DNA from 2 places in the Clostridium cellulovorans 743B genome. Region 2 is predicted to be linked to the other one. Evidence: a T-box and tRNA genes for the amino acid it is inferred to sense, from the RefSeq annotation. Region 2 holds a T-box; the other holds one or more tRNA genes.
The links. The T-box of region 2 lies ahead of CLOCEL_RS18880 (glycine--tRNA ligase). A T-box ahead of a tRNA ligase gene usually reads a tRNA of that ligase, here a tRNA-Gly.
Positions count from the first base shown of each region.

Region 1: it encodes a tRNA-Gly, which carries the amino acid that the T-box ahead of CLOCEL_RS18880 (glycine--tRNA ligase) is inferred to sense. The anticodon was not compared.

Region 1 is NC_014393.1:99,695-111,550, reverse strand. It holds gene CLOCEL_RS00410 (C39 family peptidase) at 644-1,282, opposite strand; gene CLOCEL_RS00405 (IS982 family transposase) at 1,617-2,558, opposite strand; gene CLOCEL_RS00400 (GNAT family N-acetyltransferase) at 2,844-3,770, opposite strand; gene CLOCEL_RS00395 (carboxypeptidase M32) at 4,304-5,800, opposite strand; gene CLOCEL_RS22960 (hypothetical protein) at 5,897-6,070, opposite strand; gene sfsA (DNA/RNA nuclease SfsA) at 6,119-6,829, opposite strand; tRNA gene CLOCEL_RS00380 (tRNA-Gly) at 7,152-7,226, opposite strand; tRNA gene CLOCEL_RS00375 (tRNA-Glu) at 7,234-7,308, opposite strand; rRNA gene rrf (5S ribosomal RNA) at 7,319-7,435, opposite strand; rRNA gene CLOCEL_RS00365 (23S ribosomal RNA) at 7,505-10,409, opposite strand; rRNA gene CLOCEL_RS00360 (16S ribosomal RNA) at 10,803-11,856, opposite strand, start outside.
Region 2 is NC_014393.1:4,554,125-4,565,980, reverse strand. It holds gene ftsH (ATP-dependent zinc metalloprotease FtsH) at 1-1,484, shown strand, start outside; gene CLOCEL_RS18915 (formate--tetrahydrofolate ligase) at 1,688-3,358, shown strand; gene CLOCEL_RS18910 (type III pantothenate kinase) at 3,632-4,411, shown strand; gene dusB (tRNA dihydrouridine synthase DusB) at 4,423-5,388, shown strand; gene greA (transcription elongation factor GreA) at 5,559-6,035, shown strand; gene lysS (lysine--tRNA ligase) at 6,052-7,578, shown strand; gene CLOCEL_RS18890 (hypothetical protein) at 7,652-7,846, opposite strand; tRNA gene CLOCEL_RS18885 (tRNA-Asn) at 8,245-8,319, shown strand; T-box leader at 8,364-8,535, shown strand; gene CLOCEL_RS18880 (glycine--tRNA ligase) at 8,621-10,012, shown strand; gene murD (UDP-N-acetylmuramoyl-L-alanine--D-glutamate ligase) at 10,487-11,856, shown strand, end outside.

The DNA.
Region 1 (11,856 bases), 810 kb from region 2:
TTGTTTGAGTTCTAATCTTGACTTTGGTTTTTATTTTAAAACCTCAGAATTTGTCTGGTCTTGTTCTTCTGTTCAATTTTCAAAGATCAATCATTTTTTCAACTTACTTACTGTCATCCGACAGCTTATTTAGTATATCAAACTTAAAACACCTTGTCAACAACTTTCTTTTATATCATTAATCATTATTGACCTTGCCTCAAGTTCGTAACTTATTGTAACACAATCCTACGACAATATTTCGCTAATTAGCGACAACTTCTGTAATTATTCGAAGATTTCTTTATAATTCTAACATATTCTCCAAATTGCTATTAGAGATACACTAGCTTCTGTTGTCATTAAATAATGCCATTATTCATAGTTATTATATCCGACCATAGAATATTTTATTTGTTCCCAATCTAAAATTACATTTATATCACTAGTTCTAGAAAATAAAAATAGGATTTATCTATAGATGTTTCGTAAAAACTGCATATAGTGCTTATTAATATTTGAATACGCACTATATGTTTTCGATATAAACTCAGTAATTAACCATGTATAGAATTATTTATATTAAAATAATTCTATTGGCTTTTGAAGCAACTTCAATAATGAAACATATGCATATTTTCAATTTTAAAGAGGATTGGTATCACTAAGGACTTACTATCACTCCTCTATCTATAACCATAGAACATAAATCTTCACTAGTCACAGTACCTATTTTCGGAACACCTCTATGCCAAGATACAACAGATGATGCAGCTGGATCCATATATTTGAAGTTTTTCCCATTGTCCTCATAATCACAAATAACTATCCAATGGTATATGTCCTGATCCCTTGGATGACCTTCTAGATGAGCTGTTAAGCTAGTCTCAACAATGTTAACTGCAACTAAATATCCTTTATCTAAAGTTTTAACAATACTATCAACTATTACATTAGAATCACATTTGCCACTAAGCTCTTGATACACATCTTCTTTCAAATACTTATTTAAAGTATCCTTCATTGGGTACGAGTCATCATACCATGGCGTTCCTTCATAATTTTCAGTTTCTAAATCAATGGCAACCTCCTCCTGTTCCATATCAATTCCTTCGTACCTTAATATCATTACTGCTGTAGCTGGCCCACAATAATAGTTTTTTTGTTGACTCTCATAAGAAAAACACTGTAATTCTTGATCTTGCATATATTTATCCTTTAGTTCAATATTCAAGTACAAAGAAACTAAAATTATTATCGTTGTTGTTATTAATACTACTATTCTCCTATTTTCACTTTTCATAATTCCACTCCAAATTTAAAGTCAGATTTGCAAATCGCCTAATTTTATATGTAGACTCAGTAATATTCATTTTATCTTTAATTAAGTAAATCATTGCATTATATTTACAATTCTATATATAGCTTTAATTCCCTCTTTAAGTTTGCATTTATAAAATTTAATTAACATCTTTATTACCTTCTCCTTATCTAACTTACCCAGATAAAGTTTTTCTGAATATCGACTTATTAAATTAACCTGTTGTGCTAGCAGATAAGTTTTCATTAAAAGGATATTTATACCATGATTTTAGGCATTCCTATCCTATTGCCTCATATACTGTTTTTGGAAATTATTATCCGAATACTAATTCTTTAATCTTTGATATTTCTATACCTATATTAAAAAATTTATTTATAAAATAGCAAAGATTATGAGCTAATATTTTATTTGATATTCTTGTGGCAAATCCCCAAGTTGATTTTGTAAGAACCCTCTGCATATTTAATTGCTCGGAGAGCTGAGAAAAAGTAGTTTCTACTCTACGACGAGCCTTGAATATCAACTGCCTAAAAGGTTTTAAAAGTTTAGTTTTACTATTGTTACGATTTATTGTTAAAAGACGAATGTACCTTGTTTCTTTTAATTGCGAAGCAACTTTTTGACCTATATATCCTTTATCACCTATTAGTATATCAATCTCTGAATTAGCTGTGAGTTCCCAGACGACATCTCTGTCATCAATATTTGCTGCTGTTACAGTAAAATCTGTGATATAGCCATCGAGGGCTACTAAAGCATGTAATTTGAATCCATAATATGTTTCTTTTTTCGAAGCGCATCGCCCGTAGGCAGCCTCCGGCTTAAAAGCTTTATGGAAATGAGCTCTCCCAAACTTACACACAGGAATTGGCATACTATCTGCAATTCTCATTCGGTCATATTGATAGTTAAGAAATTTCGTTAACTCTTTACGAATTTCATCAATGACTCGAAATAATGACTTTCTAACTCTATGAAACCTCGGCCTACTACAAAAGTTGGGAAATAAGTCTCGTAGGTTTTTAGAGCAAAATCCAAACCATGCTTTTTCAGAGTCAATGGTTAAGAGTTCACCTACTAAAGAAATCGTAATTATTTCGCTATCAGTCATTACTGATTTAGCGATGTTACGACGATTTTTAATAAATGTTGGAGTTACTTTTTGGTAAAAGTCATCAATTATAACATAAGTGACAACAATAAAATCTTTTAAGTCATCTATTGTTATGGTAGAATCTTTATTAAACTCTGGCATATAGGTTAGCCTCCTATCATTAGATTAGTGGTGTTTTTTAATGATAGGTTAGCAAATATGCTGGAGTTTTTCTATTTGTAAGTATTGCCAGCGTATTTAACTAGCACAACGGGTTAAATTAATAGGAATCTTTAATATTATTTGCAATTTACGTTTTTTAATAAATTGATTTTTTCAACTCATCAATGAATCAAATGAAAATTGAAGCTTTTAGTACTTTTGGTCAAAATAAAAAGGTTGTCAAAAGATAATTAATAATTCTCTCTTAACAACCACCAAAATCTATTATTCTCTTATTAAAGCAAATATCTTATGATCTCTCCACTTACCATTTATGAAGAGATACTTTTTACTGATTCCAACTTCTTCAAAACCACATGCCAATAATACTTTTTGAGATTTTATATTATCTATTAAAGTTGTTGCTTCAAGCCTATGGAGCTCAAGATCCGAAAACGCCAATTCTGAAAATAACTTCATCGCTTGCTTCATATATCCTCGACCTTGATATTCTACATCTATGGAATATCCAACTATTCCATTCTTAAAAACCCCTTGGACAATATTAGAACATTGAAGTCTTCCTATCAATTTATCATCTTTAAATATACCAAATCCTATTGCTGTACCATTCATGTATTGATTGTATCCATCTATTAAAAGTTTTCTTTGCGCTGCTAAAGTATAAAAATATTCATCTCTCATCGGTTCAAATGGTTTTAAGTGATTTTTATTTCTAACATAGTAATCAAGCATATTTTTAGAATACTCTGGAGTAAGTAATTTTAACACTATATCATCATTCTTCAATACTAAGTTGTTAGTAATTCCTCTTTTAAAATATTGATTTTTATCAATTCCAAACAAAAATAGACTTTTATACTCTTCTTCAACTAAGCTATTTGTTATTACGCCTTCTAAATCAAAGCTTAGATCTACAAACACCTGTATGTCTTGATCCTCTTCTATAAGAAATGTTACCTTAAGCATTTTATTCTTAATAAATAACCATTGTAGCATAAGTGTTATAGCTTCCTTGAAAGCAACAGGTATTTCATCCTTATATAAAGTAACTTTTAACATAGAAAACCTATTATCTTTATTGAATTCTAAGACAAAAAATCGTCCTAATGATATACCTAATTTATCTTTAATTAAATATTCTCTTTCTAAGCTTTTTACAACTTCAATTGTTACGTATTGTCCATTCATTCTTACACCTACTTTAAAAGTATACTGTCAATTAAACTATACTATAAATACAGTTAAATTAATAGCACTGTATAGCTTCTGGTATTTCTCAAATAATTATTCAGAAAAAAGAAAAACTACAACTCCCTAATGTTGTAGTTTTTCTTTTCCCTAAAAATTAAACCCAATAAATTAATAAAAAAATAAATTTGACCTAGACAACTGCAATATATTTATTAGTAGCATTTACTTATAAAATAAGTTTACCAGTATAAAATATCTTCTCCCAGCTTAAAATTAATTAGCCGCTTCTCTTTTAAAACTGAGATATAGTTATCTTCTTTATGTTAAATATTCCCCTCGTCTCGTGACGGTTTGTTAACCCAATCATCAATCGAATTCTACAATTTGTATTACCTGTTACTGGTAATATCTAAAGTGTTCGATCAATGACTACGTTTACATTGTATCATATCTTTTGTGCATGTACAATAGTTTTTGAGAAATTTAATGAAATGCAATTATCGACACAAACTATTTCCATGTTTTTCATATTAAAGTTCGTAAATTTCCTCGTATTTTTTTCTTAAATAGTCTAAAAAATACTTAGGTTTCAACCTTTCACCTGTGATTTTTTCTAATAAAATTCTTGGCTCGTAAATAGCGCCATACTTGTGAATATTCTCCTTAAGCCAAGATTTAATCTCTGATAATTCACCTTGCTCTATTTTTGCATACATATCATCAATCTCTTTTTCTATTTTTATTAAGAGTTGTGCACCATAAATATTCCCGAGAGCATAACTTGGGAAATATCCGAAGCTACCATCAGACCAATGAACATCCTGAAGAACTCCTACAGCATCATTATCTGGTCTTACTCCTAAGTATTCTTCGTATTTATCATTCCACACACTTGGCAGATCTTTGACTTCAATTTCTCCGTTTATAAGCATTTTCTCAATTTCATACCTTATAATAATATGAAGACTATATGTGAGTTCATCAGCCTCAATTCTAATTAAAGAACATTGTACTTTATTAATAGCTCTATAAAAATCGTCAAAAGATACATTTTTAAATTGAGGAAATCTTTTTTTAGCTTCTGGAAAAAAAAACTTCCAAAAACCTTTACTCCTACCTATTATATTCTCATAGAATCTGGATTGTGATTCATGTATTCCCATAGATACGCCCATAGCTAATCCCGTTCCAATTAGATCATCAGAAATGTTTTGCTCATAAATAGCATGCCCACCTTCATGTATTGCAGAAAACACCGCACTGACAAAATCATTTTCATGATAATGATTTGTAATTCTAACATCTTTATTTCCAAAATTTGTAGTAAAAGGATGGATAGATTCATCTATTCTTCCTGCACTAACATAATCATATCCCATTTTATCTAATATAAATTCTGTAAACTTTTTCTGATCTTCTTTTGCAAAAAATGTTTTTAGAAAATCATCATTTATATTAACTTTTGATTTTTCTACCCTTCTTAAAATATCTATAATTCCTTCTTTTAGTTCTGAAAAATACTTATCTATATCCTTAACAGTTGCATTAGGTTCATATTCATCCAAAAGTGCATCATAAATATTGTCTTTATAACCAAAATATTTTGAAAAATTTCTCTTATACTCTACCATCTTTACTAGATGAGGATAGAATATTGAAAAGTCATTTTTTTCTTTTGCCTCTTCCCAAGCATTAGTAGATTTTGATGCATCTATAGTATACGCCTTATACATATCTTCAGGAATTTTTCTCACTCTATCATAATTCTTTTTAGCAGTTCTTATCATCGCATTTATGATATCATCATTATCTTTACTTGTAGAAAAAACATCAAGAAATCCCTTCATAGCTTCACCAGTAGTGAGTTTATATTCTTCACTAGATAGATACCCCAACATATCACTTCTATAATCAACAGACTTTTCAGGTGCCTTAACTACTAAATCCCAATGAAGCAATGCAATTGTACTCTTTAAGTATTCAATTTTCTTTAAATGATCTTTAAAATCGTTCAAACTTTTATTCAACCAAATCACTCCTTATAAACTATGTTTCTATTTAACTCTTAAATTTACTTAATTCAATATTATATATTATTCTAAACAAAATACTTATTTACAATACTAATATTCATCTTCATAGAATATTATTGATTCAGTTTCTCTACAGTATCTTGTTGTTAAACACTGTCCAAGATTTCTTGGGCATTTTTTGCATATGCAATCATCTACTGATCCATCACATCTATTTTCTTCTTTTTCATAGCATCTATCGCAATTACTTATCTCAGATAACACTTCACTACACCACCTTTCAATATAAATCTAACTTCTGTGCTTGTAAAACTATGACTTCAAATGCTCTTCTAAAAATATAGGTACTCTTTTGTCTAAGGTTAACATCTTTTCACCTATACTACACTGATATGCATATATATCTACACCATTTTCAGCAGCATACCTCAATGCATCACCAAAATTCTTATCCATTTTGTCATAGGGTGAAAAAGAAGTTACTCCATCCATCTGTATCAAAAATAAAACTCCTGCACCCCAGCCTTGCTTTCTTGCCTCAACTAATTCTAATAGATGTCTTGCACCTCTTTCAGTTGGTGCATCTGGGAACTTTGTGTGACCATCTTCTTCTAAAGTAACACCTTTAACTTCTAAAAAATATATATCATTTTGGCTATTTGTAAGTCTAAAATCAAATCTACTTTTCCCAAAAAATTTTTCTCTTTCTACTAAAGTATATTTCTTAAGTATATCTATTTTGCCTAGCTTTAGCGCTTCCTCTACAACCTTATTTGGTGCCTGCGAATCTATATTAATTAATTTATCGCCTTTATATCCTGCAATCAAATCATATTTTGTTTTTCTTTTTGGATTTAAACCTTCTCTCAATAATACAGTACACCCTTCCGTTAATATCTCCTTACACCGACCAGTATTAGGTACTGCTACTAGAAGTTCTTCTCCATCTAATATTACATATGCTTGAAATCTATTTGGCCTTTTTATAAAAGTTCCTCTAACAACCTTTTGATGTATGTCCATATTCCCTCCTACTAATGAGCTGATATTATCCCTCTTATCTCTTCTTTATACTATGAGGATTTTTGGTTTAAGTATATATATTTATTTTTATTTATGTATCTATTTCACCAATTATATGTTCCATTAAAGCTACTTCATAACTTATACAACATTTTACTATTGAATAAATTCTTAGATATAACCTGGTTTTCAGAACTTATTTATATATATTATTATCATAAAAGCTTTTATAGATAATTAAAATTTCATTGTGTCTATATTATTCTAATCTTATTTTAACATAAAAAAATGTGCTAAAAGCTATACTTTTAGCACATTTTTATGGAGCGGAAGACGAGATTCGAACTCGCGACGTTCACCTTGGCAAGGTGACGCTCTACCACTGAGCCACTCCCGCATATTTTTGGTGACCCCTAGGAGAATCGAACTCCTGTTACCACCGTGAAAGGGTGGTGTCTTAACCGCTTGACCAAGGGGCCTTATTAAAAAAACCAGCGACAACCTACTTTCCCACAAGACCTCTCCTGCAGTATCATCGGCCCTTAGTAGCTTAACCGTCGTGTTCGGAATGGGAACGGGTGTTACCTACCAGGCATAATCACTGGATACACTTTAAAATTTCTTTTAAAGTTCAGAGTGTTCTCTGAAAATTGCATAGATATTAAAAACTTTGTTTAGGTTAAGCCCTCGATCTATTAGTATGAGTCAGCTGAACATGTTACCATGCTTACACCCCTCACCTATCAACCTTGTGTTCTTCAAGGGATCTTACTAGCTTACGCTATGGGAAATCTAATCTTGAGGTGGGCTTCACGCTTAGATGCTTTCAGCGTTTATCCCTTCCCGACATAGCTACCCAGCCATGCTCCTGGCGGAACAACTGGTACACCAGAGGTCAGTCCATCCCGGTCCTCTCGTACTAAGGACAGCTCCTCTCAAATTTCCTACGCCCGCGACGGATAGGGACCGAACTGTCTCACGACGTTCTGAACCCAGCTCGCGTGCCGCTTTAATGGGCGAACAGCCCAACCCTTGGGACCTTCTCCAGCCCCAGGATGCGACGAGCCGACATCGAGGTGCCAAACCTCCCCGTCGATGTGGACTCTTGGGGGAGATCAGCCTGTTATCCCCGAGGTAGCTTTTATCCGTTGAGCGATGGCCCTCCCACGAGGAACCACCGGATCACTAAGCCCGACTTTCGTCCCTGCTCCACTTGTAGGTGTCGCAGTCAGGCTCCCTTCTGCCTTTGCACTCTTCGAACGATTTCCGACCGTTCTGAGGGAACCTTTGGGCGCCTCCGTTACTTTTTTGGAGGCGACCGCCCCAGTCAAACTGCCCATCTAACAATGTCCGGCACCCAGATTCATGGGTTTCCGTTAGAATCCCAATACTGTCAGGGTGGTATCCCAAGGTTGACTCCATAGAACCTGACGGCCCTACTTCCCAGTCTCCCACCTATCCTGTACAGACAATATCGAAACTCAATGCTAAACTACAGTAAAGCTCTACGGGGTCTTTCCGTCCAATCGCGGGTAGCAAGCATCTTCACTTGCACTACAATTTCGCCGGATTTACAGTTGAGACAGTGCCCAAATCATTACGCCATTCGTGCGGGTCGGAACTTACCCGACAAGGAATTTCGCTACCTTAGGACCGTTATAGTTACGGCCGCCGTTTACTGGGGCTTAAGTTCATGCCTTCGCTTGCGCTAAGCAATCCCCTTAACCTTCCAGCACCGGGCAGGCGTCAGCCCCTATACATCAGCTTTCGCTTTAGCAGAGACCTGTGTTTTTGCTAAACAGTTGCTTGGGCCTATTCTCTGCGGCCTAGCTTCCGCTAGGCACCCCTTCTCCCGAAGTTACGGGGTCAATTTGCCGAGTTCCTTAACTGTAATTCTTCCGCTGGTCTTAGGATTCTCTCCTCACCTACCTGTGTCGGTTTGCGGTACGGGTACTATTTTGCTCTCTAGAGACTTTTCTTGGCAGCGTGGAATCAGGTACTTCGCTACTAAATTTCGCTCCCCATCACACCTCAGAGTATTAGCACGCGGATTTGCCTACGTACACCCCTAAATGCTTAGACCAACATCCAATAGTTGGCACACCCTATCCTCCTGCGTCATCCCATCGATAATAACGCTAATAGTAGTATCGGAATATCAACCGATTGTCCATCACCTACGCCTTTCGGCCTCAGCTTAGGTCCCGACTAACCCTGGGCGGACGAGCCTTCCCCAGGAAACCTTAGGTTTTCGACCATTAAGATTCTCACTTAATTCTCGCTACTTATGCCAACATTCTCACTTCTGTACAGTCCACAGCTCCTTCCGGTACTGCTTCTGCCCATACAGAAAGCTCCTCTACCACTCCTTACGGAGTCCATAGCTTCGGTGGTAAGTTTGAGCCCCGGACATCTTCGGCGCAGGATCTCTTGACTAGTGAGCTATTACGCACTCTTTAAATGAGTGGCTGCTTCTAAGCCAACATCCTAGTTGTCTTAGAAATCCCACATCCTTTTCCACTTAACTTACACTTGGGGACCTTAGCTGATGGTCTGGGCTTTTTCCCTTTTGACTACGGACCTTATCATTCGCAGTCTGACTGCCGGGGTAAAAGTATATGGCATTCGGAGTTTGATAGAGTTCGGTAACTGTTGTCAGCCCCTAGCTCATTCAGTGCTCTACCTCCATTACTCATTTTACCCGACGCTAGCCCTAAAGCTATTTCGAGGAGAACCAGCTATCTCCGAGTTCGATTGGAATTTCTCCGCTATCCACAGCTCATCCCATGGTTTTTCAACACCAATGTGGTTCGGTCCTCCACGAGGTTTTACCCTCGCTTCAACCTGGCCATGGATAGGTCACCCGGTTTCGGGTCTACGGCATGCAACTAGTCGCGCTGTTCACACTTGGTTTCCCTTCGGCTACGTACCTTAAGTACTTAACCTTGCTGCATACCGTAACTCGTTGGCTCGTTCTACAAAAAGCACGTCGTCACACTCATATGGTGCTTCGACCGGTTGTAGGCATACGGTTTCAGGTTCTATTTCACTCCCCTTCCGGGGTTCTTTTCACCTTTCCCTCACGGTACTTCTTCACTATCGGTCACTAGGTAGTATTTAGCCTTGGGAGGTGGTCCTCCCTGCTTCCCACAAGGTTTCACGTGTCTCGTGGTACTCTGGATATACTCTCGCTATCATTCGCTTTCTCCTACGGGGCTATTACCCTCTATGGCTTAGCTTTCCAGCTATCTTCGAATAACAAACTCTAGCTTTTATGAGTATTCCACAACCCCAGAGATAAATCTCTGGTTTGGGCTCTTTCCCTTTCGCTCGCCGCTACTTAGGAAATCGAATTTCTTTCTCTTCCTCTGGGTACTTAGATGTTTCAGTTCCCCAGGTGTGGCTTCATGTAGCTATGTATTCACTACAGGATATACATCGTTTGATGCATAGGTTTCCCCATTCGGAAATCTCCGGATCACTGGCTATTTGCGCCTACCCGAAGCTTATCGCAGCTTATCGCGTCCTTCTTCGCCTCCTAGTGCCAAGGCATTCACCATACGCCCTTTGTAGCTTAACCTAAAAATTGCTATAACCTGCGCATTGCTTCGTCACTTTCGCCTCTGCGGTGCTCATTTACATAAGTAAACTCCGCTTCCTCGAGTTTTCAGTTCCTCGCACTGCTTGGTTCTATCAATTTTTTAATTTGGTCTAATTAACACGTTATCGGTTAATCTTATCAAATTAAATTAGTCTTAATTATACAAAGTTTATATAAATAACTTTACTTGGTTTTTAATATCTTATGCAATTTTCAAAGAACAACTTTTCCTTTTTATACAAGCTTTCGCTTTACATAAAAAAGACTTCCAAATCTCTTAGCCGTTAGGCTTTGATCTCTGGAAATTGAACAGAAGAAAGACCCAGTGGACACAGTGTCTTACAAGTAAAACTACTGTGTCATTTTCCTTAGAAAGGAGGTGATCCAGCCGCAGGTTCTCCTACGGCTACCTTGTTACGACTTCACCCCAATCATCGACCCCACCTTCGGCCGCTGGCTCCTTACGGTTACCTCACGGACTTCGGGTGTTGCCGACTCTCATGGTGTGACGGGCGGTGTGTACAAGGCCCGGGAACGTATTCACCGCGACATGCTGATTCGCGATTACTAGCAACTCCAACTTCATGTAGGCGAGTTTCAGCCTACAATCCGAACTGGGACGAGTTTTATAGATTTGCTCCACCTCACGGTCTTGCGTCTCGTTGTACTCGCCATTGTAGCACGTGTGTAGCCCTAGACATAAGGGGCATGATGATTTGACGTCATCCCCACCTTCCTCCTGGTTAACCCAGGCAGTCTTGCTAGAGTGCTCAACTAAATGGTAGCAACTAACAATAAGGGTTGCGCTCGTTGCGGGACTTAACCCAACATCTCACGACACGAGCTGACGACAACCATGCACCACCTGTCTTCCTGTCACCTCAAAGAGGTAACTTCCCCAGTTACGGGTAATTCAGGAGATGTCAAGTCTAGGTAAGGTTCTTCGCGTTGCTTCGAATTAAACCACATGCTCCGCTGCTTGTGCGGGCCCCCGTCAATTCCTTTGAGTTTTAATCTTGCGACCGTACTCCCCAGGCGGAATACTTAATGCGTTAGCGGCGGCACAGAGGTCATGACAACCCCTACACCTAGTATTCATCGTTTACGGCGTGGACTACCAGGGTATCTAATCCTGTTTGCTCCCCACGCTTTCATGCCTCAGCGTCAGTTACAGTCCAGAAAGTCGCCTTCGCCACTGATGTTCTTCCTAATCTCTACGCATTTCACCGCTACACTAGGAATTCCACTTTCCTCTCCTGCACTCTAGACTTCCAGTTTGAAATGCAGCACCCAAGTTGAGCTCGGGTATTTCACATCTCACTTAAAAATCCGCCTACACATCCTTTACGCCCAGTAAATCCGGACAACGCTTGCCACCTACGTATTACCGCGGCTGCTGGCACGTAGTTAGCCGTGGCTTGTTCTT
Region 2 (11,856 bases):
CGTTTAAAGATGTTGCTGGTGAAGATGAAGAAAAAGCAGAACTGCAAGAAGTCGTTGATTTCTTAAAGTATCCTAAAAAATATTTAGAGATGGGAGCTAGAATACCAAAGGGTATGTTGTTGGTTGGACCTCCAGGTACAGGTAAAACCTTATTAGCAAAAGCTGTAGCGGGTGAAGCTGGTGTTCCATTCTTTAGTATTTCTGGTTCGGACTTTGTAGAGATGTTTGTCGGAGTCGGAGCATCAAGAGTAAGAGATTTATTTGAAAGTGCTAAGAAAAATGCACCATGTATTATATTTATCGATGAAATTGATGCGGTAGGTAGACAAAGAGGTGCAGGACTTGGCGGTGGACATGATGAAAGAGAACAAACTCTTAATCAGTTACTAGTTGAAATGGATGGGTTTGGAATAAATGAAGGCATCATTGTTATTGCTGCTACTAATAGACCAGACATATTAGACAAAGCTATACTTAGACCAGGTAGATTTGACAGACAAATATTAGTTGGAGCTCCAGATGTTAAAGGAAGAGAAGAAATACTTGCAGTTCACTCAAAGAATAAACCATTAGCACCTGAAGTTAAGTTAGATGTTTTAGCTAAGAGAACACCAGGATTTACGGGTGCAGATCTTGAAAATTTAATGAATGAAGCAGCTTTACTTGCTGTTAGAAATAAAAAGAATAGAATTACAATGGAAGAACTTGAGGAAGCAGTTACAAGAGTAATTGCAGGTCCAGAAAAGAAGAGCAGAGTTGTGAGTGAAAAAGATAGAAAACTTACTGCGTATCATGAGGCAGGGCATGCTGTTGTTATGAAACTATTACCAAATAGTGATCCAGTTCATCAAATAAGTATAATTCCAAGAGGAATGGCTGGTGGATATACTATGCATTTACCAGAAGAGGATAGAGCATATATGTCAAAATCAAAGCTGCTTGATGAGATGGTTGGACTTCTAGGTGGAAGAGTTGCTGAAAAACTTATCATTGGTGATATCAGTACTGGTGCAAAGAATGATATAGAAAGAACTACAGCTATTGCAAGAGCTATGGTTATGGAATATGGTATGAGCGATAAGCTTGGTACTATTAGTCTTGGAAAAGATGATAACGAAGTTTTCTTAGGTAGAGACCTTGGAAGAAGTAGAAATTATAGCGAGCAGGTTGCTTTTGAAATAGATGAAGAAGTTAGAGTTCTTATAGATAAAGCATATGCTAGGGCTGAGCAGTTGTTAACAGAAAATATTGATAAGCTTCATATAGTGGCTAAAGCATTATTAGAACATGAAAAAGTAGAAGCTGATGAGTTTGAATCATTATTCAATTTTGGAGTTTTCCCAAATAAGGAAAAGAACACTATAGATGAGAAAGTTATTGATATAGAGACTTCAGAAGAAAAAGCTTTAGAACAAGAAATTTCTACAGCTAAATCAGACGATGAAGTTGATGTTAAAGAAGATGTTAACAAAGAAGAAAATTAATTAGGAATAAATAAAAGCTGCTAAGCATACCTTAATTTATTGAGGAACGTATCTTAGCGGCTTTTATTCTCTTCTTTTTTAATTTTTACTTAGAGTGGAATAATATAAGTAACTTTGATATAATGTAATATGAATAATAAGTCATAAATAATTAATATAATTCGTAAAATTTAAATAATAACAAGAGTTAAGGAGATTGAGGCATGAAAAGTGATATTGAAATTGCTCAAGAGGCGAACATTATTCCTATAATGAAGGTTGCAGAAACAATAGGTCTTTCAGAAGATGATGTGGAACTGTACGGAAAATATAAAGGAAAAATAAACTTAGATGTTCTAGAGAAAAATAAAAATAAAGAAGATGGAAAGCTTATATTAGTTACAGCTATAAATCCGACACCAGCAGGAGAAGGAAAATCTACTGTTACTGTTGGTTTAGGTGAAGCTTTGTGTAAGTTAGGAAAGAAAGCTGTTATAGCGTTAAGAGAACCTTCGCTAGGTCCTGTATTCGGTGTTAAAGGTGGTGCAGCGGGTGGTGGATATGCGCAAGTTGTGCCTATGGAGGATATAAACCTTCATTTTACTGGAGATATGCATGCGATAACTTCAGCAAATAATCTTCTTTGTGCTGCTATAGATAATCATATTCATCAAGGAAATGCCTTAAATATAGACTGCAGAAGAATAATTTTTAAAAGAGTCCTTGATATGAATGATAGAGCTCTTAGAAACATTGTTGTTGCTCTTGGTGGAAAAATAAATGGTTTTCCTAGAGAAGATGGGTTTACAATAACTGTAGCTTCAGAAGTTATGGCTATTTTATGTTTATCAACTGATTTAATGGATTTAAAGAGAAGAATGGGAGATATAGTAATAGGATACAACTTAGAGGGGAATCCTGTTTATTGTAGAGAACTTCATGTAGAAGGTGCTATGGCTATGTTAATGAAAGATGCTATAAAGCCAAATTTGGTTCAGACATTGGAAAACACTCCAGCTATTATTCATGGAGGGCCTTTTGCTAATATAGCACATGGTTGTAATAGTATTCTTGCAACTAAAATGGCACTTAAGCTTGGTGATTATGCGGTTACAGAAGCAGGTTTTGGAGCAGATTTAGGAGCTGAGAAATTCTTTGACATAAAATGTAGATATGGTGGATTAAAACCAAGCTGTGTAGTTATTGTAGCTACAGTAAGAGCATTAAAGTACAATGGTGGAGTGAAAAAGGAAATTCTTTCTGAAGCTAATGTAGATGCTCTAAAGAAGGGCATAGTTAACCTGGGAGGACATATTGAAAATATAAAGAAATATGGCTTGCCAGTAGTAGTTGCTCTTAATAAATTCATAACTGATAAAGATGAAGAAATAAATGCTATTATGGAATATTGTGACTCGTTAGGAGTTAAGGTTTCTTTATCAGAAGTTTGGGCAAAAGGTGGAGAAGGCGGAAAAGATCTAGCAGAAAAGGTCATTGCTACAATCGAAGGCGAAAAAGCTGAATTTAAGGTATTATATGACGAAAAAGAACCTATTAAAGAAAAAATAGAGACTATAGCTTGTGAGATATACGGAGCAAAAGCAGTAACATTTACATCTGCAGCTAAAAAACAGATAGAAGAGTTAGAAAAGTTTGATTTAGATAAACTTCCAATTTGTATAGCTAAAACTCAATATTCATTCTCAGATAACCCTACATTACTTGGAAGGCCAAAAGATTTTGAGATTACTGTAAGAGAAGTTAAAATATCAAATGGAGCAGGTTTTATAGTTGCACTTACTGGAGATATTATGACAATGCCAGGACTTCCTAAGGTTCCAGCAGCTAACAAAATGGATATAGATAGTGATGGAAATATTTTTGGATTATTTTAAATAAACATTTTCTTGACCAATATTTCATGAATTGTTAGAATAGGTATGATATTGAGCAGCTTAGATGCTGCTCTTATTTTGTATTAAAACTTTATTACGGTATCTTAAAATAACAATATATATAATAAGTATTCTAAATAAATCATCGAAAAGGATTATCTTATAAGAATATGGTTTATAATATAATGGTTTAATATTCTTGAAACATAGAAAAGTGCTATAATTTGTTGTTATTTAAAAGATGCCTAACCAAAGGTTAAGGAGATGTAAGATATGGTTTTGGTATTAGATGTAGGTAATACAAACATCGTTTTAGGTGTGTATTCGGAAGAAACTCTTTTAAAAGAATGGAGACTTTCTACAGAGATTACAAGGACTGCTGATGAATATGGAATAAAAGTTTTAAATCTTTTTAAATTTTCCGAGGTAGATCCAAAAGAAATCACAGGAGTTATAATATCATCAGTAGTACCTAATATAAATTATTCATTAGAAAGAATGATAGAGAAATATTTCAAGATAAAACCAATGGTTGTAGGACCAGGAACTAAAACTGGAATAAACATAAAATATAAAAATCCTAAAGAGGTAGGGGCAGATAGAATTGTTAATGCTGTAGCAGCACATGAAAAATATGATAGCCCACTTATTATAATAGATTTTGGTACAGCCACTACTTATTGTGCTATGAAGAGAAATGGAGATTACCTAGGTGGGGCTATAGCTCCAGGTATAAAAATATCTGCTGATGCGTTGACACAAAGGGCAGCAAAGCTTCCTAAGATAGAGTTAACAAAGCCTAATTCTATTATAGGCAAGTCCACAGAAAGTGCTATGCAAGCAGGTATGATATATGGATATATAGGTTCTGTAGAATATATTATTAAAGGCATGAAAAAGGAACTTATGGAGATGGGTGAAGATGAACCATTAGTACTTGCGACAGGCGGTTTTGCAAAACTTATAGGCTCTTCCACAAAATATATAGATGTAGTTGATCCGTACTTAACTTTAGATGGACTTAGAATACTTTTTCTTAAGAATAAAGAATAGGCGTGAGTAAATTGAAAATAGGAAATTTAGAATTTAAAAACAATGTTTTTTTAGCGCCAATGGCTGGTGTAACTGATAGCCCATTTAGGACATTATGTTTAGAACAGGGATGTGGACTTGTATATACAGAGATGGTTAGCGCTAAAGGGCTATTCTATGGTAGCGAAAATACTGAGGCTTTATTAAAAGTAATAGATGAAGAAAGGCCAGTTGCTGTTCAGATTTTTGGAAGAGACCCATACATTATGGCAAAAGCATGTGAGTATTTTGATAAAAAAGATGAGTTTTGTATTATAGATGTTAATATGGGATGTCCAGCACCTAAAATTGTAAAGAATGGTGAAGGATCTGCATTGATGAAAGAACCTGAATTAGCTTATGAAATAGTTAAAACTTTAAAAAATACTACTAGCAAGCCTGTAACAGTTAAATTTAGAAAAGGCTTTGATGAGGATAACATAAATGCAGTTGAGTTTGCAAAGGTCATAGAAGAAGCTGGAGCAGATGCTATTGCTGTTCATGGAAGAACCAGAGCACAAATGTATCAAGGTAAGGCAGATTGGAATATAATAGCTCAAGTAAAGAAAGCAGTGACTATTCCTGTGATAGGTAATGGTGATGTGTTTTCACATGAGGATGCACAAAATTTAATACACATTAGCAATTGTGATGGTATAATGGTGGCTAGGGGATCTCAGGGAAATCCTTGGCTATTTAATCAAATTAAACAAAAATTATCAAATGAAGAAATAAAATATCCAACAGGTGCTGAGAAAATAGATATGTGCATTAGACATTATCAATTAGAACTTATGTCAAATGAAGAGGTTAAGGCTGTTAGAGAGATGCGAAAGCATATAGCTTTCTATGTTAAAGGTTTAAAGGATTGTACTGTCATAAGAAATGCTGTTAATTATGAAACAGATGCCAAAAAAGTTATAGACCTCCTTTTAAAATATAAAGAAAATATTATATGATATTATGACATTTTATTTAGGCCAATAGAATATCATGATATTACCCTTAGTTATATGTATAGTTGACAATGAAACACGACTAGTTTATAATAGCGTAAATACTTATAGAAAATTATTATATAAGGTACTTTAATTAAGGGTAGGATTAGGTAAAGGGGAGAACGTAGAATATGGATTCAAAAAAATATGTAATGACATATGAAGGACTAAAAAAACTTGAAGATGAATTAGAGTTTCTTAAAACTGTTAGAAGAAATGATATAAAGGAAAAGATAAAGGTGGCACTGTCTTTTGGTGATTTAAGCGAGAATTCAGAGTATGATGAAGCTAAAAACGAGCAAGCGTTTGTTGAGGGGAAAATAGCTCAACTTGAAGCTATGTTAAAAAAAGTTACAGTGGTAGACGAAACAGATATTCAAGGTGATATAGTTGGTATTGGCACAAAAGTAAAAGTTAAAGATATTGATAGCGGAGATGTTGATGTATACTCTATTGTAGGGTCTGCAGAAGCTGACCCATTAGAATTTAAGATTTCACATGAATCACCAGTTGGTAAGGCTATGCTTGGCAAAAAAGTTGGAGAAACTGTCGATGTAGCAGTTCCAGATGGAACGATTAAATTAGAAATATTAGAAATAACAAAGTAGATACGGAGGGTTACAAATGTCAGAAAAGCAGTTCACAAACGATGAACAAAATGCTAACAATGAAGAAAATCATGAAGAGTTAAATAAGCTAATACTAGAAAGAATGCAAAAGCTTAAAGATGCACAAGAAGCTGGAGAAGATCCTTTTGATGTTTATAAGGTTGATAGAACTCACACATCAAATGAAGTTAAAGAAAACTTTGAAGATCTTGAAGAGAAAGAAGTTGTGGTTGCAGGAAGATTAATGTCAAAAAGAGTTCATGGTAAAGCTGGATTCTGTGATATTCATGATAGATATGGCAAACTTCAATTACATGTAAAGATTGATAACATTGGAGAAGAAAAACTTAAAAAGTTTAAGACTTTAGATATTGGTGATTTTATATCAGTTACTGGTAAAGTGTTTAAAACTAAGACTGGAGAAATAACAGTTTCAGTTACAGACTACCAACCTTTAACTAAGTCTTTACGTCCACTACCTGAAAAATATCATGGTTTAAAGGATACTGATTTAAGATATAGACAAAGATATGTAGATTTAATCATGAATCCAGAAGTTAAGGAAACCTTCATGAAGAGATCTGCTATTATTACTGCTATGAGAGAATATCTAGATCAACATGCTTATATTGAAGTAGAAACTCCTATTTTGTCACCAATTGCTGGAGGGGCTGCTGCAAGACCATTTGTTACACATCATAATTCTTTAGATATAGATATGTATCTTAGAATTGCAACAGAATTATATTTAAAGAGATTGATTGTTGGTGGTTTTGAAAAAGTATATGAGATTGGAAGAAACTTCAGAAATGAAGGTATTTCAGTAAGACACAATCCAGAATTCACAATGATTGAATTATATGAAGCTTATGCAGATTATAATGATATGATGGTGTTAACTGAAAATATGGTAGCATACATATGTAAAAAGGTTCTAGGAACTACAAAGGTTACTTATCAAGGAACTGAAATAGATTTTACACCACCTTGGAGAAGAATTACCATGGTTGATGCAGTTAAAGAATATGCAGGTGTAGACTTTAATGAAATAAAAACTGATGAAGAAGCTAGACAAATTGCAAAAGAAAAACATTTAGAACTTAAGAAAGAATTAAAATATTATACTAAGGGTGAAATTTTAAATGAATTATATGAAGCTTTTGGTGAAGAACATATGATTCAGCCAACATTTATATATGATTACCCAGTAGAAATATCACCTCTTACAAAGAAGAAGAGAGGAAATGAAGCATTTACTGAAAGATTTGAAGGCTTTGTTTTTGGAAGAGAACTTTGTAATGCATATTCAGAGCTTAATGATCCTATAGTTCAAAAAGAAAGATTTCTTCAACAATTGAAGGAAAGAGAACATGGTGATGACGAAGCATACATGATGGATGATGATTTTATCACGGCTCTTGAAATAGGTATGCCACCAACAGGTGGAATGGGAATGGGTATAGATAGACTTGTTATGTTCCTAACAGATTCAGCATCTATAAGAGATGTACTTTTATTCCCAACAATGAAGCAAATAAAATAAATTGAAATATTAAATAGGTCCTACTAAACAATAGTTGTCTAGTAGGACCTATTTTAGCTAAAATAAATTTATTTTAATTATCGTTATAAGGTAATGTAATTTTTGAAAGCTTGTGCTTTAAAGTTATAAATTCTACATCTAGAGCATCAAGTTTAGCTTCAAGAACTAAACGTTCTTTTGCATCCTTAGTTTTCGATAAATCTTTACTTACTTTAGTAATTTCCTCGTCTAATTCAAACATTCTTAATGTTGCTTCATATCCAGTCATGATTCAAACCTCCTAAATGATACTAAAAAGTAATGTTGACAAAATATATTGATAATTTAAGCACTTTCGTGTCTTTATATAAGTATATACTTATATTTAGAAATTTTCCACTAGTTTAAGTAATGGTAAAAAAATTTGTAACAATCAATAAGTTAACCATATATAAACTGAAAGATTTTACACAAAAAATAACAAAGTGGCTTTCAAGAAACACTGTGTAACAAGTGTGGAAGATTTTTTATTGAAAATTGTATATTTTATAGGGGGTATATCGCATCAAATAACATTCCTCTAAATTTAGCTTTATGTAAAAAATAATCAATTAATAATATAAAAAAATAGAAAAACATGTTGACATGAATAGGGTTACTATATATAATAATACTTGTGAAAGACATTCCGTGGTAGCTCAATGGCAGAGCATTCGGCTGTTAACCGAAGGGTTGGAGGTTCGAGCCCTCTCCACGGAGCCATTTTAATTTTTTGACTAATTACTATAGTAAATAGAAACTAAATAGAAGATACGATGAAAAAAGAAAAGTATCAGTATTATCTTTTTAAGAGAGGTTGTGGGTGGTGAAAACAACTATGGAAATTCTGAGAAAGGAGCTTTTGAGTATCAATAAATTAAGAAAGTAGGGCCTAAGCCAAAAAGGGTGGAACCGCGGAGAAGTTTCTTCGTCCCTTTAGGATTGTAGGGTCTTTTTTTATTTTTCAAAAATTAAAAAACTATATTTTTAAAATCATACAATTAGAAATATGAGGAGGATTATTATGGCTGTAGAAAAAACTATGGAAAAAATTGTTGCCCTTGCAAAATCTAGAGGATATGTATTCCCAGGATCTGATATATATGGTGGGCTTGCGAATTCATGGGATTATGGTCCACTAGGAGTTGAGTTCAAAAATAATATCAAAAAGGCTTGGTGGAAAAAGTTTATTCAAGAAAGCCCATATAACGTAGGTTTAGATTCTGCTATATTAATGAACCCAGAAGTTTGGGTTGCATCAGGTCATGTTGGTGGTTTTTCAGATCCATTAATGGATTGTAAGGAATGTAAAGCTAGATTTAGAGCAGATAAGATTGTTGAAGATCATATGGCTGCAAATGGAGCAGAAGTTGCATCAGCAGATGGCTGGTCTAAAGAACAGTTAAAAGAGTACATAGACAACAATAATATAGATTGCCCTAAGTGTGGAAAACATAACTATACTGAAATTAGACAGTTTAATTTAATGTTTAAAACCTTTCAAGGTGTAACTGAAGATGCTAAGGCTGAAATATATCTAAGACCTGAAACAGCACAAGGAATATTTGTAAACTTCAAGAGTGTACAAAGAACTTCAAGAAAAAAAATACCTTTTGGTATAGGTCAAATTGGAAAGTCTTTTAGAAATGAAATTACTCCTGGAAATTTTATATTCAGAACAAGAGAATTTGAACAAATGGAGCTTGAGTTTTTCTGTAAACCAGGTACGGATTTAGAATGGTTTTCATATTGGAAGAATTATTGCTTCAACTTTTTAAAGAATCTATCAATGAAAGAAGAAAATTTAAGATTTAGAGATCATGGCGAAGAAGAATTATCTTTCTATAGCAATGCTACTTCTGACATAGAATTCAAATTTCCATTCGGTTGGGGTGAACTTTGGGGGATAGCAGATAGAACAGACTATGATTTGAATCAACATGCGAAACATAGCGGACAGGACTTAAATTACTTAGATCCTGTGACAAATGAAAAATATGTACCATATGTTATAGAACCATCACTAGGAGCTGATAGAGTATTATTAGCATTTTTATGTGATGCTTATGACGAAGAAGAACTTGAAGATGGAGATAGCAGAACCGTATTAAGACTTCATCCAGCATTAGCGCCATTTAAAGCAGCTGTGATGCCTTTATCAAAGAAGCTATCAGAAAAATCTTTAGAAGTTTACGAGAAATTAAGCAAGAAGTTCAATGTGGACTATGATGAAGCAGGAAGTATTGGTAAAAGATATAGAAGGGAAGATGAAATTGGAACTCCTTACTGCATAACTATTGACTTTGATACTCTTGAAGATGATAGTGTAACTGTAAGAGATAGAGATACAATGAATCAAGTAAGAATAAAAATCGATGAACTTGAGAAATTTATAGAAGAAAAGCTAGAATTCTAAATATAATAGTAGAATAATGATGGCGAGGAGTTTGGGTTTTAAATTTAAACTTCTCGTTTTTTCTGTAAAAATGTCAAAAAAGAAAAAGCGCTGGATTTTACAATCCAGCAAAATAGGGTTTAATCATGGGGATATGTTATATGTTTAATTAAAACTTGGGGAATTATATTAATGTTTTCTTACGGCACAAGATAAGTATAGCACGATAAAGATATATTTCAACACCTATCGATAAAGTTGCAAAATTCAGACAATTTGAAAAGAGATTTTAGAAAACGTTTAACATATTGCGACATAATGATGTAAAAGTTTACAAAAAATATAGCAAAAAATTTAAATTTTTAAAACTTAAACACAGAAGCTGTAATAAAAAAGGGTTTATTGCGTAGGTTTTAAATATTTAAGAAAGTGATATAATGAAATATAGAAACCTTGTATAATAGGGGTAGGTGTATTTGTAAGGGAGGTTCAGTTTTGAATAAAGATTTTTCAGAATTTAAGAATTTTATAAAAGGTAAAAATACAGCAGTGGTAGGTATAGGCGTAAGTAATATACCATTAATCAAATTCTTGATAAAATTAGGGGCTAAGGTAACAGCTTTTGATAAGAAGAATAAAGAAGAGTTAGGAAATACATCGATAGAATTAGAAAGTGAAGGAGCAAAATTAGTTCTTGGAGAAGACTACTTATCGTATCTAGATGGTTTTGAGGTTGTATTCAAAACACCATCAATGAGGATTGATAGTCCTGCATTATTAAAATGCAAGGAACAAGGGGCTTATATAACTTCTGAAATGGAGGAGTTTATTAGATACTGTCCAGGAAAGATATTTGCTATTACAGGTAGTGATGGGAAGACAACAACAACAACCCTTGTATATGAGATATTGAAAACAGAAGGATATAATACTTGGGTAGGAGGAAATATAGGTACTCCGCTATTCACCAAGATTGAAGAAATAAAAAATACAGATAAAGTTGTGTTAGAACTGTCAAGTTTCCAACTTATGACTATACAGTTGCCTATAGAAGTTTCAGCAGTAACTAACTTATCTCCAAATCATTTAGATATGCACAAATCTATGAATGAATATATTGAAGCAAAAGAAAACATTTTTAAATTTCAAAGAGAAAATGATTTATTAGTATTAAATATAGAAAATGATATAACTTATAACATGAAAGATAAGGCTAACTCTAGGATTAATTTCTTTAGTAGTAAAACAGAAGTTCCACAAGGAGCGTATTTTAAGGAGAATAAGCTTTATTTGAGAGATAAAGAGGTTTGTAAAAAAGAAGAACTTGTCTTAATGGGTATGCATAATGTTGAGAACTTGCTGACAGCTTTTTTAGTTACTAATGAGGATGCATCTATAGAATCAATGAAGAAAGTGGCAACAACTTTTTCAGGAGTTCAGCACCGTAGTGAATTTATAAGAGAAATCGATGGTGTGAAATACTATAACGATTCAATAGCAACAAGTCCGACTAGAGCTGTTGCTAGTTTAAAAGCATTTGATAGGAAAGTTATCTTAATTGCCGGAGGATATGATAAGCATATTCCTTTCGAATACTTAGCAGAAGAGGGACATGAAAAGATTAAAAAGCTTATTCTTCTTGGAGTAACGAAAGAAAAGATAAAAGATGTTTTTGATAAGGTGATAAAAGAGAAAACTTTAGATTTACCTATCTATATTGTACAAACACTTGAAGAAGCAGCGTACAAGGCGAAAGAGATAGCAGAGGAAGGGGATATTGTAACATTATCTCCTGCTTGTGCAAGTTTTGATATGTTTGCTAATTTTGAAATAAGAGGTAATAAGTTCAAGGATATAGTGAAAGC